One region of the Micromonospora sp. NPDC005324 genome, then DNA from elsewhere that is predicted to be linked to it. Evidence: riboswitches for the same ligand, from Rfam matches in the RefSeq annotation. Region 1 holds a riboswitch; each other region holds the start of a gene.

The links. A riboswitch is a leader RNA that binds a small molecule or an ion and turns the genes downstream of it on or off. The one in region 1 is predicted to bind cyclic di-AMP.
Region 2: another riboswitch for cyclic di-AMP. It lies ahead of ABZS40_RS14805 (NlpC/P60 family protein); the one in region 1 lies ahead of ABZS40_RS15860 (hypothetical protein).
Region 3: another riboswitch for cyclic di-AMP. It lies ahead of ABZS40_RS05515 (C39 family peptidase); the one in region 1 lies ahead of ABZS40_RS15860 (hypothetical protein).
Region 4: another riboswitch for cyclic di-AMP. It lies ahead of ABZS40_RS06755 (hypothetical protein); the one in region 1 lies ahead of ABZS40_RS15860 (hypothetical protein).

The regions. Positions count from the first base shown of each region.
Region 1 covers NZ_JBEXGE010000013.1:20,983-25,626, reverse strand. Annotated here, with positions in the region: gene ABZS40_RS15880 (hypothetical protein) at 1-164, opposite strand, end outside; gene ABZS40_RS15875 (copper ion binding protein) at 180-389, opposite strand; gene ABZS40_RS15870 (metal-sensitive transcriptional regulator) at 485-781, shown strand; gene ABZS40_RS15865 (YibE/F family protein) at 1,139-2,509, shown strand; cyclic di-AMP (ydaO/yuaA leader) riboswitch at 2,676-2,806, shown strand; gene ABZS40_RS15860 (hypothetical protein) at 2,811-3,830, shown strand; gene ABZS40_RS15855 (carbonic anhydrase) at 3,886-4,623, opposite strand.
Region 2 covers NZ_JBEXGE010000011.1:182,952-187,595, forward strand. Annotated here, with positions in the region: tRNA gene ABZS40_RS14790 (tRNA-Gly) at 331-404, opposite strand; gene ABZS40_RS14795 (pyridoxamine 5'-phosphate oxidase family protein) at 657-1,214, opposite strand; gene dcd (dCTP deaminase) at 1,314-1,892, shown strand; gene ABZS40_RS14805 (NlpC/P60 family protein) at 1,969-3,009, opposite strand; cyclic di-AMP (ydaO/yuaA leader) riboswitch at 3,023-3,158, opposite strand; gene ABZS40_RS14810 (peptidoglycan recognition family protein) at 3,394-4,644, shown strand, end outside.
Region 3 covers NZ_JBEXGE010000004.1:71,725-76,368, forward strand. Annotated here, with positions in the region: gene ABZS40_RS05500 (CDP-glycerol glycerophosphotransferase family protein) at 1-40, shown strand, start outside; gene ABZS40_RS05505 (alpha/beta fold hydrolase) at 45-791, opposite strand; gene ABZS40_RS05510 (hypothetical protein) at 940-1,974, shown strand; gene ABZS40_RS05515 (C39 family peptidase) at 2,046-2,894, opposite strand; cyclic di-AMP (ydaO/yuaA leader) riboswitch at 3,128-3,269, opposite strand; gene ABZS40_RS05520 (hypothetical protein) at 3,554-4,324, opposite strand; gene ABZS40_RS05525 (hypothetical protein) at 4,456-4,644, opposite strand, start outside.
Region 4 covers NZ_JBEXGE010000005.1:43,638-48,281, reverse strand. Annotated here, with positions in the region: gene ABZS40_RS06765 (AAA family ATPase) at 6-2,123, shown strand; gene ABZS40_RS06760 (cation diffusion facilitator family transporter) at 2,230-3,147, shown strand; cyclic di-AMP (ydaO/yuaA leader) riboswitch at 3,266-3,397, shown strand; gene ABZS40_RS06755 (hypothetical protein) at 3,454-4,467, shown strand; gene ABZS40_RS06750 (hypothetical protein) at 4,609-4,644, shown strand, end outside.

The DNA.
Region 1 (4,644 bases):
CGGGCGGCCGTCTCGTCGTGCTCGCCCGTCGCACGGGCGGCGTCGCCGTCGTGCCGGCTCTCGACCACCGGGGTGCGGTCGACGACCCGGCCGATCCCGTACGTCGTGCCGAACACCGCCGCGAGGCCCACGGCGAACCCGGCCAGTCTCGTCACGGTACGCACGCCGACCCCCCCCGATCACGCGTCGACGAGGTCGTAGCCGGCCTCGTCGACGGCGGCCCGGACAACAGCGGTGTCCAGCGGCTGATCGCTGCTGACCGTGACCCGGCCGGCCGCGAGGTCGACCTGGACGTCGCGCACCCCCGCGATGGCGCCGACCTCGGCGCTCACCGCGCTGACGCAGTGCCCGCAGGTCATGCCCTGCACCTGGTACGTCGTGTCGACCATTGGATCGTCTCCTTTGCGGTACCGGTACCCGGTGGGGGTATCTCGACAGAACACGACCGTACCATACCCCCAGGGGGTAGGCTATCCTGGTCGACATGACCGCACCCACCCCGATCCGCGGATACACCGCCAGCAAGGACCAGCTGCTCGCGCGGCTCCGCCGCGTCGAGGGGCAGGTTCGGGGCATCGAGAAGATGGTCGACGACGACCGCTACTGCATCGACGTGCTCACCCAGATCTCCGCCATCCAGGCCGCCCTCGACAAGGTGGCCCTCGGGCTGCTCGACGGGCACGCCCGGCACTGCATGCACGAGGGCGCCGCCGAGGGCCGGGCCGACGAGATGGCCACCGAGATGATGGCGGCGGTCGGCCGGCTCATGAAGCGCGGCTGACCGCACTCAGTCCGGCGCGGCGTCGGGCGGTGACGCAGCGGGCATGGCTCCAACATGCCGCCCCGGGGCCCGCCGCGCGGGCGGTTCGGCCGCCCGACACTCCGCCACGACCTGCAACCCCCAGGAGGGCTGGCTAACATCTCCCACGATGGCTCTCCACATGCTGCTGCACAGTCGGGCACCGGCGCCGCCACCTCGTGGCGTCGCCCCCGGCCGACCGGGCCGAGCACTGACCGTCCGTGATCAGGCGGTCGTCAGGCAGCGATCCGCGCCCGCCGTCCGCGGCGTTTCCACCGCAACGGTGAACCGCCCGGCCCGCTGACCCGTATCCCGCACCGGATCGTTGGGAGTCCCGCCTTGGCCGCCGACCACAGTCACCCCGCTCCGTCCGCCCCACCACGGGTGCGACGGATCCTCGTCGTGACTGTGGTACCCCTCTTCGTCGCCACAGTGCTGGCCGCGGTGCTGCTCTGGCCGCGCGGCGGGTCACCGCAGACCGATGGTGGTGCGGACGTGCCGCGCTACCCGGGGACGGTCACCCGGGTGGTGAGCGAGCCGTGCCCGCCGGTGCCGTCGGCCCCCGAGGGCACACCGAGAGTCGGCGACGGGCGGTGCGGCACTGTCGACGTCCTGGTGGACGACGGGCCGACCGCCGGCCAGCAGGTACGGACGCCGGTGCCCGACGGGCCCGGCGCACCCCGGGTCGAGGTCGGCGACGAGGTCATCCTGGTCGAACTGGCCGACCCGACCGATCCCACCACCAGCAACTGGAACATCGCCGAGCACCAACGCGGCACCCCGATGGTGTGGCTGGCGGTGATCTTCGCGGCCGCGATCGTCGCGTTCGGTCGGTGGCGAGGTCTGGCCGCGCTCGCCGGGCTGGCCGCCAGCTTCGCCATCCTGCTCACCTTCGTGCTTCCGGGCATCAGCGCCGGCGGGTCACCGCTGCTGGTGGCGGTGGTCGGCGCGGCCCTGATCATGTTCGTGGTGCTCTATCTGACCCACGGGGTCACCGCACAGACCTCGGTCGCGGTGCTCGGCACCCTGGGCAGCCTGGTGCTGACCGGCGTGCTCGCCACCATCGCCACGGCCGCGACCCACCTCACCGGCTTCGGCAGCGAGGACGCCACCACCCTGTCGATGTTCCAGGGCGACGTGGACCTGCACGGTCTGCTGCTCGCCGGGATCATCATCGGCTCGCTCGGGGTGCTCGACGACGTGACGGTCACCCAGGCGGCAACCGTCACCGAACTGGCGAACGCCAACCCCGGGCTGACCCGGTTGCAGCTGTACCGGGCGGCCACCCGGGTCGGCCGCGCGCACATCGCGTCCACTGTCAACACCATCGTGCTGGCGTACGCGGGCGCGTCACTGCCCCTGCTGCTCCTGCTCACCGCCGACGCGCGGCCGATCGGGCAGATCCTCACCAGTGAGTTCCTCGCGCAGGAGATCGTCCGCAGCGCGGTCGCCACCCTCGGCCTGATCGCCGCAGTGCCGCTGACCACCGGGCTGGCCGCGGTGGTGACCGCCGCCGGGCGTAGCGCTGCCACGGCGTCCACCGACGCTCCGGCGTCCCGGCCCCAGCCGGACCGCAGCGAGGCACTGGCCGCACTCATCTCACCGCGAACGGCCGGCACCGACGAGCCGGGCCAGAAGCGGGCCACACCCCCATCCGAGGCCACCGACCGGTGGCCGGAGTCGAACAGGAGCACGGATACGGCATGGTGACACTCCTCAGCGTGACCAGATCGGGCATCCACCCTGAGAACCGCGTCACTGGTCACTCAACGCTATGGCGAAATGACGCTTTTGGTCGGCATCCAGCCGTAGCTCACCTGGTCGACTCTCGGGTAACCTCGCTGCCGGTGACCGATGAAGGCGCGAAGCGGCGCCTGCGGTGCCACCGCCCAATCGCCAACCGGCGAGCCGGGGACCCAGGTACCTGGGGTGAATCCGCGTCAGCGGTAGGGGCCACTTCCGCCCCGAACCCGTCAGCTAACCCGGTCGGCGGTCGACGGAAGGGAACATTGTGACGGCACCCCTACGCCGCTGGTTGACACCCGTGGTGGCCGTGATCGCCGCACTGACAGTGCTCGCCGGGCCGCTCCCAGCGCACGCCGCCCCGACGACCCCCACACCCTCGGGGCACGAGGAGGACGGCGAGCCCAAGCTGCTCAACGACGTCATCGAGCAGGCCAACCGCGACTACTCCGCCGCAAAGTCCAAGCTGGACAAGTCCAAGAAGCGGCAGGGCGAGTTGGCCGCGGAGGTCAACCGGGCCAAGGCCGACCTGGACGCGTTGGCCCCGCAGGTCGGGCAGATCGCCGCCCAGGCGTACCGGACCGGCCGGATCGGCGCGGTCGCGATGCTGCTGGAGAGCGAAGCGCCCGACTCGTTCGTCCAGCGCGCCGGGATGCTCGACGAGATGAACATGGTCAACGAGAAGAAGCTCTCCGAGGTCAACGAGGTGAAGGCCCGCGCCGAGCAGGCCAAGCTGGCCCTCGACACCGAGGTCCGCGAGCAGCAGAAGCAGACCGCCCTGATGGCGAAGCGCAAGAGCGAGGCAGACAAGGCGCTCTCCCTCGTCGGCGGCAAGGGCTTCACCGGCGGCCTGGTGGATGCCACCTCCAAGGTCGCGAAGATCGGCCCGGGTCGCACGGCCGACGGTGACTGGAAGGCCCAGTCGTGCAGCGAGAACGACCCCACCACGTCCGGCTGCATCACACCGCGCACGCTGCACGCGTACAAGGAGGTCAAGGCGGCCGGCTTCAACCGGTTCGTCGGCTGCTACCGCCCCGGCGGGCCGTGGGAGCACCCGAAGGGCCGCGCCTGCGACTGGTCGCTACAGAAGAGCGGGTTCGCCCCGTGGCACAACAACGACACCCGGACGTACGGCAACAACGTCGCCGCGTTCCTCATCCGTAACGCAGACCGGCTCGGCATCTACTACGTGATCTGGAACCGGCAGATCTGGTTCCCGGCCACCGGCTGGAGTTCGTACAGCGGGCCGTCGAACCACACCGACCACGTTCACATGTCGCTGCTCTGACCTGCACGATCCCGTCGAGGGCCGTTCCGCGTGGCGCGGAGCGGCCCTCGTCGCGTCAGACGGTGGCAGCAGCGGCCGGGTCGGTCGACTCGGTGGATCCGGCCGGGGTCCCCAACGTCGCGAAGCCAGCGGGCACGGCGGCCACCGGGCGCACCGCTCCGGCAGCGAGTCGGTAGGACACCCCGACCACCGCGCACCGCCCCCGCGCCACCTCGTCGGCCAGCACCGGGGACTGCCCGAGCAACGTCTCGACGGTCTGGGCGATGTGGATGTCGACAATGCCGTCGATGTCGTCCACGCCCTCGGCCTCGGCCCGATGCAGGCTGGGCAGCACGGCGTCGACCACGGCGCGCAGATGGCCACTCGGTGCGGTACCGGTCGCGGCGGACTCCCGGGCGGCCTGCACCGCACCGCACGAGTCGTGGCCGAGCACCACCACCAGCGGGGTGCCGAGAACTGTCACCGCGTACTCGACGCTGCCGAGCACCTCAGGACCGGCGGTGTGCCCGGCGGTGCGAACCACGAACAGGTCGCCCAGACCCCGGTCGAAGATGATCTCGGCGGCCAGCCGTGAGTCGGAGCAGCCGACGATCACCGCGAACGGATGTTGCCCGTCGGCCACGGCGGCCCGGTGCCCGGCGTCCTGGTTGGGGTGGCGTGGTGCGCCGTCGACGAAGCGCCGGTTGCCGGCGACCAGCTCGGCGTACGCCCGGGTCGGCTCGTTGAGGGCGGTGGCCCGGTCGGTGGTCCGCTGCGGACCCGGCTGACCGCCAGAGCTCCCGGTATGACTCATCCCGCACCTCGTCTCGACGCA
Region 2 (4,644 bases), on a different contig from region 1:
TACGAATATCGCCACCAATGCGGCCGGCCCGCACACCAGACCGAGAAGCAAAAGCCCCCGTGCCGCCCAAACGACAGTCATGCATGGAACGTAGGAGGTGTACCCAATGAGCGGCATCGGCCAATGCGGCGGTTGGGACCTTGCCGGCTCGGGGCCGCGAAGCGCATGATCCGCTGGACGAGATGGGTGGCCTCATCTCGGGGCAACTTCGCAGCCACGTGCTCCCTCCGACCGGGCCTAATGGCACGCCAATGGCACGGCGTGTGATCGCTGACCCTGGAACATCGAAGGCCCTGACTCGGACTGTCGTCCTGGCCAGGGCCTTCGCAGTGGAGCGGGTGACGGGAATCGAACCCGCACTGTCAGCTTGGGAAGCTGATGTTCTGCCATTGAACTACACCCGCAAGCGGCACCACTGTACCCGAGTCGTCGAGCCCGTGCACCCAGGTACCCCCGCCGGCCGCGGCTGTCCGCGTACCGTGCCGCCGGGTTGATCCACTCGGTTTCCTGAGCGTCGGGGCATCCGGATCGCCGGGACACCGCGATAGTGCCGAAGCCGAGTTGATCTTCCGGGGCGGCGGGGCGCGGGGCCGGTGCGTACGCCCGGTGCCGGCTCCGTGACGGCGGATCCGGCACCGATGATCTTCCGGCTGTGGTCAGGCGGCTGTGTACTGGACGTCACGGCTGAGGCGGGTCGGGCGCGCCTGCGGGACGGCGAGGGGCGCGGCCACCGCCGACGGGGCGTTTGGGTCGAGCCAGACCCGAACCGCCGGCCGACCAGGCGGGAGGCCCGGAATGCCCGCGATGTGCTGCTCGCGGCGGGTGAGCATGGCCACGTCGACGGTGAACTCGAAGAGCCGCCAGTCGACCTGTGGCTCGGCCCGCGCGCTCTGCGCCAGCTGCGCCACCCGGACCGGATCGGTCACCGGACGGGCGCGCCCCGCCACGTACGCCTCGTCGTCGCTCTCCTCCGCAGGGAACGAGTGCAGCGCGTAACGGCCGTCACGTTCGAGGTCGCGGCGCTTGGGTGAGTCGATGATGAAGCAGAACAGCCCCTCGGCGGTGATGACCGGGGAGACCGGATGGACGCGGGGCCCGCCGTCGGCGCGGACCGTGGCCAGATAGCCGAAGCCCGGCCCGTATTGCTGGAGGAGAACGCGGATCCCGTCGGCGAGTCGGGGCTCGTCGGCGGCGAATTCGGACCAGGAAGCCATGTGGGCATTCTATCGAACAAATGTACGAGCAGCGACCTCGACGCGCTGGTCACCGGCACCGAATCCGGTCAGTTTCGGCAGCGCGGCTATGGTGGTCCGATGCTGCTCTCCGACCGCGACCTGGTCTCCGAGATCAAGGCCGGCACGCTGGGCCTGGAGCCGTTCGAGCCCACCCTGGTCCAACCGTCCAGCATCGACGTCCGACTCGACCGGCTGTTCCGGGTCTTCAACAACCACCTCTACACCCACATCGATCCGGCCATGCAGCAGGACGACCTGACATCGGTGGTCGAGGTCCCCGACGGTGAGCCGTTCGTGCTGCACCCGGGGGAGTTCGTGCTCGCCTCGACGCTGGAGGTCATCTCGCTGGGTGACCAGCTCGCCGGCCGGCTGGAGGGCAAGAGCTCCCTGGGGCGGCTCGGGCTGCTCACGCACTCCACCGCCGGCTTCATCGACCCGGGCTTCTCCGGCCACGTGACGCTGGAACTCTCGAACGTCGCGAACCTGCCGATCACCCTGTGGCCGGGCATGAAGATCGGGCAGCTCTGCATCTTCCGGCTCTCCTCGCCGGCCGAGCACCCGTACGGCTCGGTGGTCTACGGCTCGCGTTACCAGGGCCAGCGGGGGCCGACGCCCAGCCGCGCCTGGCAGCACTGGCGCACCTGGCCAACCCGCTGAGGCCCACCACCCGCCAGAACACAGACGACGAGGGCCCGCCGCGACGGATCGCGACGGGCCCTTCGGTCACCCGGGGTCAGCCTGGGCGGCCGTAGCTGTGGATCGGGCCGTCGTCGACCTTCTTCATCTTGACCGGTTGACCGGCCTGCGAGGCGTGCACCACCCAGCCGCCGCCGACGTACATACCGACGTGGTGGATGTCGCTGTAGTAGAAGACCAGGTCGCCGGGGCGCAGGTCGCCCTTGCTGACGTTCTTCGTGACCCGGCTCTGCGCGGCGGCGTTGTGCGGCAGCGACACGCCGGCCTTCGCCCAGGCGGCCAACATCAGCCCGGAGCAGTCGTACGAGTTCGGGCCCTCGGCACCCCAGACGTAGGGCTTGCCGATCTGCGCGCAGGCGAACTTGACAGCGGTGCCCGCGGCGCCGCCGGGGTAGCTGCCCGGACAGGGCGCCGGGCGCAGCGGACCGCCGCCGCCGCTGCCGTACACCTTGAGGCGCAGCTTCTGCAGGCGGTCGATCTCGTCGTTGATCTGCTTCTTCTTCGCCGCCAGTTGAGCTTCGGTGCGGGTCAGCTGGGCCACCATCTCGTCCAGCGGCGCCTTCTGCGCGGCCAACTGGTCGCGCAGGTCGGCCACCTGGCGTACGTCCTTCTGCTGGTTGTGCGCGAAGCGGTCGAGCATTTCGAGCTGGCCGACGACCTCGCTGGGCGACCGGCTGCCCAGCACCGCGTTGACCGTCGAGACGTTCTCGCCCTTGTAGGCGCGGACGGCCAGGGCGCTGACCTTGTCCATCGCGGCGTCGACCTGGCGCTCCAGCGGAGTGATCCGGGCGGCCAGCGCGTCGGCCTGCTTGCGCTTCGCGGCGAGGTCGGTGCGGGTGGCGTTGTGCCGTTCGATGATTGGTTCGAGCTTGTTCCAGTCGGCGTCGATCTGGCGCTCGATCTCGGCGACGGACGGGTCGGCGTGGGCCGCCGTGGCACTGCCGGTCAGGACGACGGCGATGCCGGCCAGCGCGGCGAGAGCGGTGGTGAAGCGGGACCAGCGTGGGCGCGGCACGATCGACGCCGGGCCGGCTGATGCCGACCGCTCGGACGACGGCCGCGGGGCATGGAGTGCCACCGGGGTCTCGTACTCCTTCTTCCTGACCGCCTACCGGGTTAGCTGACGGGTTCGGGCGGGAAGTCGGCGCCCTACCGCAGTTGCTGCGGATTCACCCCGAGGGACCTGGGTCCCCGGTTCGTTCGGAAACGACTCGGCGGTGTCGGTCCGTTACCGCCCGGGCTGGGCGGAGCTGCTGTCGGGCCGACGAATGACCAGAGTAGAGACGCTTGTTACCGATCCGCAACCCGTGCGGCCGTGACACTCCGTACGGATTGGACGAGGTCACCGACCGTGTGTGAAGAATTCTTTCCGCATACTTCGATAGATGGAAAGGTATTGACGTAACCTCCCGGCCGGCGCGATGGTGACCTGACCTCACTCCGAGAGAATCTAGGGGGTTCGATGCACCATCCAACCCTGTCGACCGGCTGGCGCGCACTGCTCGCCGCCACCGTGGTCGCCGCCGCGACAACGGTGCCACTCTCCGTCGGCCCGGCCGTCGCCGCGCCCACCACCGACCGCCAGCAGCAGTACGCCGCCGCGGCCACCGAGTACGGCGTGCCGGCCGTCGTGCTGCTCGGCGTCTCCTACCTGGAGTCGCGCTGGGACACCAACGCCGGCACACCGAGCACCAGTGGCGGCTACGGCCCGATGCACCTGACCGACGCGCGGCACGTGGCCGCCCTACCCGGGCGGGGCCACCACGACGCCGGTGCCGAGGACCCACGCGGCGACGATTCCCGTCCCGCGCGGGTGCCCGCGCCCCGCCCGGTCGAGGCCCCCGCGCCGTCCACCGCCGCGTTGCAGACCGTGGACGCCGCGGCCACGCTGACCGGCGCCACCCCCGAGGCACTGCGCACCGACGCGGGCCTCAACATCCGGGGTGGGGCCGCGCTGCTGAGCGCGTACCAACGGGATCTGAGCGCGCCGGTCGGCGCGGACACCGACCCGGCGGCCTGGTACGGCGCGGTGGCCCGCTACTCGGGCGCGGACAGCGCCGACGCCGCGGCGGCCTTCGCCGACGAGGTCTTCACCACCATCGGCGCTGGCGAAGCCCGGGTGACCGACGACGGCCAGCGGATCACCCTGCCGGCCCGCGCGGTGCGGCCCGAGCGTGCCTGGCTGGACCGGCTGGGCCTGCGCCGGCTGGCCCGCCCCGACGGTGTGGAGTGCCCCCGCACCATCTCCTGCGAGTGGATCCCGGCGCCCTACGAGGCGTTTGGCGACGGGGACTACGGCAACCACGACCTCTCCGACCGACCCGCGCGGCAGAAGATCGAGTACATCGTCATCCACGACACCGAGGCGAGTTGGGCCACGACCCTGCAACTCGTCCAGGACCCGACCTACGTGAGCTGGCACTACTCGCTGCGCTCGGTCGACGGGCACATCGCCCAGCACGTGAAGACCACTGACGTCGGCTGGCACGCCGGCAACTGGTACGTCAACGCGAAGTCGATCGGGCTGGAGCACGAGGGCTTCGCGGCGCAGGGCACCTGGTACACCGAGGCGATGTACCGGGCCTCGGCGAAGCTGGTCCGGCACCTGGCGCTGCGGCTGGGCATCCCACTGGACCGTCAGCACATCATCGGCCACGACAACGTGCCCGGCACCGTCGCCTCGACAGTGCGGGGGATGCACTGGGATCCGGGC
Region 3 (4,644 bases), on a different contig from region 1:
GGCCCCGACCGAGACACTTACCGCGTCCGCACCGGCCTAGCCGCTCAGCGGTACGGGTCGAGCAGCGCCAGCACCGCGGCGGGGTCCTCCACGTGCGCGTTGTGCCCGAGACCGGGGAGGGTGGCGACCGGTACGCCGTACTCCTTGAGCTGTTCGTCGGTGACCATCGGGTCGTTCTCCCCGCGTGCCAGCACCACCGGCACGTCGGTCGCCGCCAGCAGCGCGGTCAGGTCGGGCTCGCCGACGGCGAAGGCGGCCGGGTCCATGGCGAGACGCCACCGGCCGTCGACCTGGCGCAGCCCGGCGTCCACCACCGGGTGGTCCGGCGGGACCAGGCCGGCCAGCCCGGCGACCCGCAGGTAGCGGCGCGCCGCCTCGGTGCGGCTGGCGAACCAGCCCACCGGGCGGGCGGCGACCTCGGCGGCGCGGGTCAGCTCGGCGGGCGACCAGAGGGCCTTGATGCCCAGCCCGACCACGGCGTCCACCGGCGTCCCGGCGTCGCGGGCGGCCAGCGCCAGGCCGACCACCCCACCCAGCGAGTGCCCGAGCACGACCAGCCGGTCGTCGGGGGCGAGGGCCTGCGCGATCTGCTGGGCGAAGCCCGCGAAGGAGTACAACGGCAGCGGCGATGCCCAGCCGTGGCCGGCGAGGTCCGGTGCCAGCCACCGCCCGGGCCAGTGCTGCTCGAGGTACGGCGCCCAGGGCAACCACACGTCCCCGGTCGCCCCCATGCCGTGCAGCAGCAGCAGGACCGGCCTGCGGCCGGCGTGACCACCCGTCTTCTCCACCACGGCCGCAGTCTCCCACGGTTCACGGCCTGGTACGAGAGCCGTCACCCGCGCCACCCCCGGGACACGAAGATCCACTGTAGAGTTCGCGACCTGAACCGGGACGGCCCATCCGTCGGTCCCGTCGCGGAAAGGAGCCACAGTGCTCAGGATGTCCGGATCAGCACTGGTCGCGGCCCTGGCAGCCGTCGCACTCGGCGCGTCGCCGACGCACGCCGCACCAGGCACACCGGCGGATGTCGCCACACCGAACGGCGGGGCGGCAGTGGCCGCCGACCGGGTCCTTCGGGTCTACAACAACAACATCGAGAACCTGGTGGTGAACAACTCCGACGGGAGCTGCACCCGGATCTCCGGGCCGGACCACCTGAGCTCGGTCCTGGTCGACGACGCTGGTCGCACCGGCACCAGCGGTGTGGCGCCGCCGGACATCCTGATCGTGCAGCAGGTGCGTGGCAGCGGCCAGGCCGAGGCGTACGCCGACCAACTGTCGGCGAAGTTCGGCTACCCGGCGGGCACCTACGGGGCGATCGTGGCGTGGAGTGACCCGGAGCCGTGGGGCAGCACGCACAAGTGCAGTTCGCAGTCGCTCGGGGATCTCAAGAAGAAGCAGACCAACGGCATCATCTGGAACACGCGGACGCTGAGCCTGGCCAGCGGCGACATCTCGAAGTACTGGAGCGCGGGCTGGCTCAGGCCGGGCACGGCGTACGCCAACGGCGCCGGATGCACGCTGTACAAGCCACCGAACAGCGACCCGGACAGCACCGACTTCTACAAGTGGAAGCGGACCAGCGCCATCGCGGCCCGGTTCACCATCAAGGCGACCGGCACCAGTGTGTTCGCCGCGACCATGCACCTGCCCCAGGAGAACCGGCAGAACGCCTGTGCCGGCGACGGCGATCGGGGCATCGCCAACACCGGCATCCACCTCGGCGCGGACGCGACCAGCCTGCTGAACGCCTCCACGATCCGCGTGGTGGGCATCGACGCGAACCGGACGGGCATCGCCCCCGGCACGTTGGGCGGCTATGGAATGACCGGTTACGGGTCGAAGGCCACCAACGGCTCCAGCAAGATCGATTATTTGTTCGTCAACGGCGGCGTGCAGTCGTCCGCCGTCGACCACACGGTCGTCGGGACGAAGTCGAACCACAAGGCGCTGTACGGCTTCATCACCTACTGACCGCACAGACAGACGCCGCGGGCGCCGGCCCCTTGTGGGGGACGGCGCCCGCGGCGGTCAGAGTGCCCGGGTCAGGCGGAGTAGCCCCGGCTGGTGATCCAGTTGGCCAGGTCGATCGTGGTGATCCAGTACGACGGGTCGGCCGGGTTCGCCGAGTCGGCGATCCGCACGGTGCGGCCGTTGTCCTTGTAGCCCACGACGGCGATGTAGTGCCCGCCACCGTAGGAGTGCCAGCTGCCGTCGGTGTCGGTGGCGTCCCCGACGACGTTGGCCACCACGCCCCGGCCGTCGGTGACGGCCTTCACCACGTCGGCCTGGAGCCGGTCCATCTGGGCCGCGCTGGGCGCGCCGGGGAACATCCGGGTCCGGTACGGGGAGCCCTTCACCTCGGCGTTGAGCACCCGGGTGGTGTCCTCGGCCGAGTTGGTGCCCATCTCGGTGGTGCCCAGCTCGGCGCCGAGCTCCTCCTGGGTGCGGTCGATGCCGGCGGCGCTGAGCGCGTTCCGGGTGGCCGCCGGGCCGCAGTTGTAGTAGGTGTTCTGCGCCTCGTAGTCGTAATCGAGCACCTTGGTCGCGGGCGGCTTCGGCCGCTCCGGCTTCCGGGTCAGGTCCGGGTTGCTGCTGGCCTTGGCGGCGGGCGACGCGGCGCTGGTGGCCGGGGCGGCAGTGGTCGGCACGGCGCTGGCCGAGGGGGACGCGTCCCGAACATCGCCGCGGGAGGCGGCGACGTCGCTGCGCATCTCGGCAACAGTGGTCGCGGTGCGCTGGCCGGCCGGGGCGTCGTCGGCAGTGGTGAGCAGGGCGCCGGTGGTGGTGGCGATCGCGAGGGCCGCGGCGGAGGCGGCGACGATCTGGTACGGGCGCTCGGTGGCGAGACGGCGGAGCTGACGCTTCAGGGTGTGCTTCACGGGGTCCTCCACGGATCGGGGGGAGAGCGGCACACCGGGGCCGGACCGGCATCCGGGCAGGCGCCAGCGCGCGGACCGTGGTCCGCGGATGGTGAACCGCTCAGGGGAACGCCCGGCGCGGCCGGGCGGGGAAGGCGATGACCCGGGGGGTCAGCTCACCGTCACGCGACGATTGAGCGGGTGCACCGCCGCGCCGTGGAGGCGAGGGAACAACCGAGGGGTGGAAAGGTGCTGCACGAGGATGGGACTCCTTCCGACACCGCCTACCGGGTTAGCTGACGGATTCGGGCGGGAAGATCGCCCTACCGCGGGCCGTGGCTCGCGGATTCACCCCAGACTTACTGATGGGTCCCCGGCTCGTTGATCACGATTAAGCGGGTCGATGCGGCGTCGCGTCTTGCGATCGGTAACCGCACCGGACGGGACGACACTACTGGCGTCTCAGCGCGCTGCCAAGCCAGGTTCACCTGCGTAAACCCCAATTGGTGCGACAATTTCTGCGCGTATTGCCGATGATGTGACTCGATGGGACAACCGGTTACGGCGACGCCTACGGGCGACAACCGGACAGGCCGCAAAGAACGCGACCGCAATCGCGGGAACAATGGCGCCGATCGCGCCGTACGTCCGATTTCGCAATGCGGTGACCGGCCTCACATCACGGATTGGGCTCAACCCAACCGGGCCGGGCGCCACAGTGCCACGACGGCGGGACGCAACGCCCCGGCCACCGTCCGACGCGCGGGCACCGGAGTGGGGCGGAGCCGGACCGCCGCCGCGTACGCCTCCTCGGCGAGGACACGAGCCGACTCGGCGGCCAACTCCGCGTCGCGCCAGGCGGCCCGCTCACGGTCGGCGGCCACCTGGTAGTCGGCCAGCCGCGCATCCCGGATCACCCGGCTGATCAGCACCTCCTGCTCGACCGGGTGCCGCCGGGGATCCCAGCCGCGCCGGTGCCCGAACACGTCGCTGAGCTGTGCCATGGTCAGGTCGCCCCGCCAGTACGCCGCCATCGCCGCTCGGTGCAGATAGCGTTCCCGGGCGGCGTACTCGGCGGGGGTGTGTGGGGTCTGCGGGGTGGGCAGCACCCCGGCGCCCCCGAAGCGACGCGCGGCGGTGTCCGCCTCGTCGTACCCGATCCAGGCCCGCTCCAGCTGCTCCTGAGCGGTCAGCCAGGCGGCGCGCCACCGCTTGGCGGTGGTGGCCGCGCCGGCCGCGGCGACGGCCACCTCCTCGGCGTAGCGGCGCAGGTCGACGGCCTCGGCGGCGGCCAACTCCCGAGGAGTGGGCCCGCCGCGGAGCGGGTCGTCAGTGGGCCGGTCCCGTTCGGGGCGGGCGGCCAGCACGGTGAGCAGGCCCAGGGTCAGCAGGAACAGCGTCGACCAGATGGCGGCGGCCTGCGGCACCTCGGTCACGAACTGGTAGAAGACGACGGTCTCCATGGTCGGCACCTCGGGGAGAGAGCAGTGCGATGGGGAGCCGCGCCGGCCACGGGCCACGGTGGGCCACGGGTCGGCGGGTCAGGGAGCGGTGGGTCGACAGGGCGCGGCGACGGGACGGTCGTCCCGGTGGCTCAGCGCCCGGGTGGGGCCCGGGAAGCCCGACCGCTCGCACCGTCGACGAGGGGCAGCCGGTCAGATTCGGCAGCGCGGACCAGCAGCACGCCGGACACGATGGTGCCCTGATCGCCGGGGAGCGCCACCGGCGTGTCGGCCGACCAGGTCGGGGCCGACTCCTCGGTGACCTCCGGCGGTATCGCCGG
Region 4 (4,644 bases), on a different contig from region 1:
GTGCGTTGACCGACCAGACCGGCCTGGAGCAGGAGATCGCCGTCGAGCAACGACACCTCGACCGGGTGTACGCCCGACTGGCCGAGCTGCGGCAGTCGGCCGTCCGCGCCGAGCGTGACGGTTACCGGATGGCCCGGGTGGGCACGCACGGCGCCCTGGTCGAGCGCGACGCGATGGTCTTCCACGCGGCGCAGCGGCGGCACACCCTGGACGCCGAGCACGAGGGGCTGGTCTTCGGCCGGCTGGACCTGCGCGACCGTCAGATGCTGCACGTCGGGCGACTGGGGATCCGCGACGAGAACGCCGTCACGCTTGTCGTCGACTGGCGCGCGCCGGCCGCCGCCGCCTTCTACCAGGCCACCCCGGCGCAGCCGCTGGACGTGGTGCGGCGCCGCACCATCCAGTCCCGCGCCGAGCGGGTCACCAGGATCGAGGACGACCTGCTCGACCCGACGGCAGCCCCGGAGGGCATGACCGTCGTCGGTGACGGCGCGTTGCTGGCCACCCTCTCCAAGGCCACCGGCCGCGGCATGCGCGACATCGTGGCGACCATCCAGCGGGAGCAGGACGAGGCGATCCGCTCGCCCGGTTCCGGGGTGACGATCGTCGCGGGCGGCCCCGGCACCGGCAAGACCGCTGTCGCCCTGCACCGGGCCGCGTTCCTGCTGTATTCCGACCGCAGCCGCTACGCCGGCGGCGGCATCCTGGTGGTCGGCCCGTCGTCGGTCTTCGTCGAGTACATCGGCTCCGTGCTGCCGTCGCTCGGCGAGGACACAGCGACCCTGCACTCGCTGGGCACCCTCTTCCCGGGGATGACCGCCACCCGCCCCGACCCGCCCGAGGTGGCGGCGGTGAAGGGCTCGCTGCGGATGCGCCGGGTGCTGGAGCGGGCGGCCCGCGACGCGGTGCCGGGCGGCCCGGGTGAGCTGCGGCTGCTCTACCGCGGCACGCTGCTGCGGCTGGACCGGGCCGCGCTGGACCGGATCCGGGACCGCGCGCTGCAACGCGGCGCACGACGCAACGAGGTGCGCCGGGCCGGTTTCGACGGGGTGTTCGCCGCGCTCTGGGCGCAGGCCCGCGAGCTGAGCAGCGGCCGCCTGCCGGAGCAACCGGCCTTCGAGGCGGAGATCGCCGAGCGGGCAGAGTTCCGGGAGTTCCTCAAGGCGTGGTGGCCTCGGCTGCATCCCCGGCACGTGCTCGGCTGGCTGGCGCAGCCGGACCGGCTGCGCCGGTACGCCGGGGGGATCCTCTCCTCGGCGGAGATCCGGCTGCTCAACGCCGCGTACCGGAACCTGGACCCGGCCGGGTTGACCATCGCCGACGTGGCTCTGCTGGACGAGTTGGACGCCCTACTTGGTAAGCCCGCGCAGCCGGCCCGCGCGCGACGCGATCCGTTCCAGCTCGCCGGCGGCGTCCGCGAGCTGAGCACCCTCGGTGAACGGCAGCGGGCCGCCCGCGCGGCGGCCCGGGAGCGTCCGGAGGACTACCGGGAGTACGCGCACGTGGTGGTGGACGAGGCGCAGGACGTCTCGCCGATGCAGTGGCGGATGGTCGGTCGGCGCGGCCGACTGGCCTCCTGGACGGTGGTGGGCGACCCCGCGCAGACCGCGTGGACCGGCGATCCGGAGGAGCTGACCCGAGCCCGCGACCAGGCGCTGGGCCGGCGCAAGCGACACGACTTCACGCTCACCACCAACTACCGCAACTCGGCGGAGATCTTCGCGGTGGCGGCGGCGGAGATCCGCCGGCTCTACCCGGACCTGCCGCTGCCGACCGCCGTGCGCTCCACCGGCGTCGAGCCGGTCGAGCTGGTGGTGCCCGCGACGGGGTTGGAGACCGCGACAGTGGAGGCCGCCGCCGGCCTGCTGGCCGAGGTGGAGGGCACGGTCGGGGTGATCACGCCAGTCCCCCGCCGGGACGAGGTCGCCGGTTGGCTCGGCGCGCTCGGCGCGCCGAGGTTGCAGGTGGTGACCAGCCTCGAGGCCAAGGGCATGGAGTACGACGGTGTGGTGCTGGTCGCCCCGAGCGAGATCCGGGCCGATCCGGGCGCCGGGGTGCGCACCCTGTACGTGGCGCTCTCCCGGGCCACCCAGCGGCTCACCACCATCGACCCGACCGGCTGACGTGTGCGTACTGCCGCCAGCGGGAGGCGCTGCCCGTACACTTGCACACATTGCGATGTGAACATATATTTGACCGGTTCCCGACCAGCGGCGGAAGGTGGTTCTCGTGGGCGCAGGTCATGACCACCACCATGGGTCCGTCGCCAATGCCGCACACCAGCACCGAGGTCGACTCTGGGCGGCATTCGGGCTGCTCGCCACCCTGATGGTGGTCGAGGCGGTGGTCGCCCTGCACACCGGCTCGCTCGCCCTGCTCTCCGACGCCGGGCACATGTTCACCGACGTGCTCGGCATCGGGATGGCCCTCGCCGCCATCACGGCGACCCGGCGGGCCACCGGCGACCCGCAGCGCACCTTCGGGCTCTATCGACTCGAGGTGCTCGCCGCGCTTGCCAACGCCGTCCTGCTCTCCGGCGTCGCCATCTACGTGGTGATCGAGGCGATCCGCCGTTTCGGCGACCCGCACCAGGTCATCGCCGGCCCGATGCTCGCGGTGGCCGTGCTCGGCCTGCTCGCGAACATCGCCGCCTTCGCGCTGCTGCGCGCCGGGGCGCGCGAGAGCATCAACCTCCAGGGCGCCTACCTGGAGGTGCTCGGTGACCTGCTCGGCTCGCTCGGCGTCATCGGCGCGGCGCTGCTCATCACCGTCACCGACTGGTGGTGGGCCGACCCCCTGGTGGCGGTCGCCATCGGCGTGTTCATCCTGCCGCGCACCTGGCGGCTGGCCCGCGCCGCCATCCGCATCCTGGTGCAGGCCGCCCCGGAGCACCTCCAGGTGACCGCCGTGCACGACCGGCTGGCCGCCGTCCCCGGTGTCGTCGAGGTGCACGACCTGCACGTCTGGACGCTCACCTCGGGCATGGAGGTGGCCTCCGCTCACCTGACCATGGCACCCGGCGCGGAGGTCGGCGCGGTGCTCACCGCGGCGCGTACGGCCCTGCACGACGACTTCCGCATCGAGCACGCGACGTTGCAGATCGAGCCCGGCGCCGCCTCCGGAGCGTGTGGCTCGATCGAATGGTGACGGAGCCGTGATTTTCCGTGGTGACGCACGCACCGTCCGTCACATTGGCTGCACGGGTCCCATCGGCACCGGTAGGCTCGGTCCCGGCCTCCACCAGGCGGCGCCCTCCCGGCGCCGGTGGTGGTCGTCGCCTAATCGCCCAGCTGGGCGAACCGGGGAACCACGTTCCTGGGGTGCATCCGCGTCAGCGGTAGGGATCTTCCGTCCCGAACCCGTCAGCTAACCCGGTCGGCGGCTGACGGAAGGACATGCGCAGTGGCACCAGCACGACCACCCGCCGCCCGACTGGCGGCCCTGATCGTCGCGATGTTCGCCCTCGGCGTCGCGCTCCCGGCCGGCACCGCCTCGGCCGCTCCCCCGACCGGCCTGCGGGCCGCCGCACCCGACTCCGACGAGGAGGGCGGCACCCCGGCGTTGCGCGCCCAACTCGAGGCGGCCAGCAAGGGCTACCTGGACGCGAAGCGCGCCCTGGACACCTCGGTGCAACGGCAGAAGCAGCTCGCCACCCAGCTGAAGACCATCGAGGTCGAGATCGACCAGCGCAACGGCAAGGTCGGCGAGATCGCCGAGGTGGCCTACCGCACCGGCCGGCTCGGTGCGATGTCGGCGCTGCTCAACAGCAACACTCCGGAAGGCTTCATGGACCGCGCGGCCGCGCTGGACGCTGTGGCGGCCAACGAGGACCGGGTGCTGCGCGACCTGCTGAACAGCAAGGACAAGGCCAACCGCACCCGGGTCGCCCTGGACGGCGAGATCAACGAACAGCGCAAGCAGGTCGCGGTGATGGCCAAGCGCAAGGAGCAGGCCGAACGGGCCCTGACCGTGGCCACCACACCCAAGCCGCAGACCACCGCCGACACCGGCTCCAACCGGGGCACATCCAGCGCCAACGCGACGGCCGCGCCGCGCAACTCCGACGGCTCCTGGCCCTCCGAGTCGTGCAGCGTCAACGACCCCACCCCGGCCAGCGGCTGCATCACGCCACGCACCCTGCACGCGCTCAACCAGGCCAAGGCCGCGGGCTTCACCCGGTACGTCTCGTGCCACCGCCCCAGCGGCTCCGGTGAACACCCGAAGGGCCGGGCCTGCGACTTCGCGGCGCAGAAGGGCGGCTTCGGCGGGAACGCCACCGGCGGTGACAAGACGTACGGCAACAACCTGGCCGCGTACTTCATCCGCAACGCGGACCGGCTCGCCGTGCTCTACGTGATCTGGTACAGGCAGATCTGGCTGCCCAGCAGCGGGTGGAAGTCGTACAGCGGGGCGCACGGCACCCCGTCCACGGACCACACCAACCACGTACACCTGTCGGTCTACTGAGCCACGCGTCGTGATGCCTGTGAGTCATCGTCATGACTCACAGGCATCACGTGTGTCCGGGCCGGGCTACGTCGCCGGGCGTACCCCTGATGTCGTCGGTCGTCGGACGACCCGGCCGCGGTCGGCGGGCAGCATCGCGGTATGCCTCGGATCCGACCCACCACCCGCAAGGCGCTG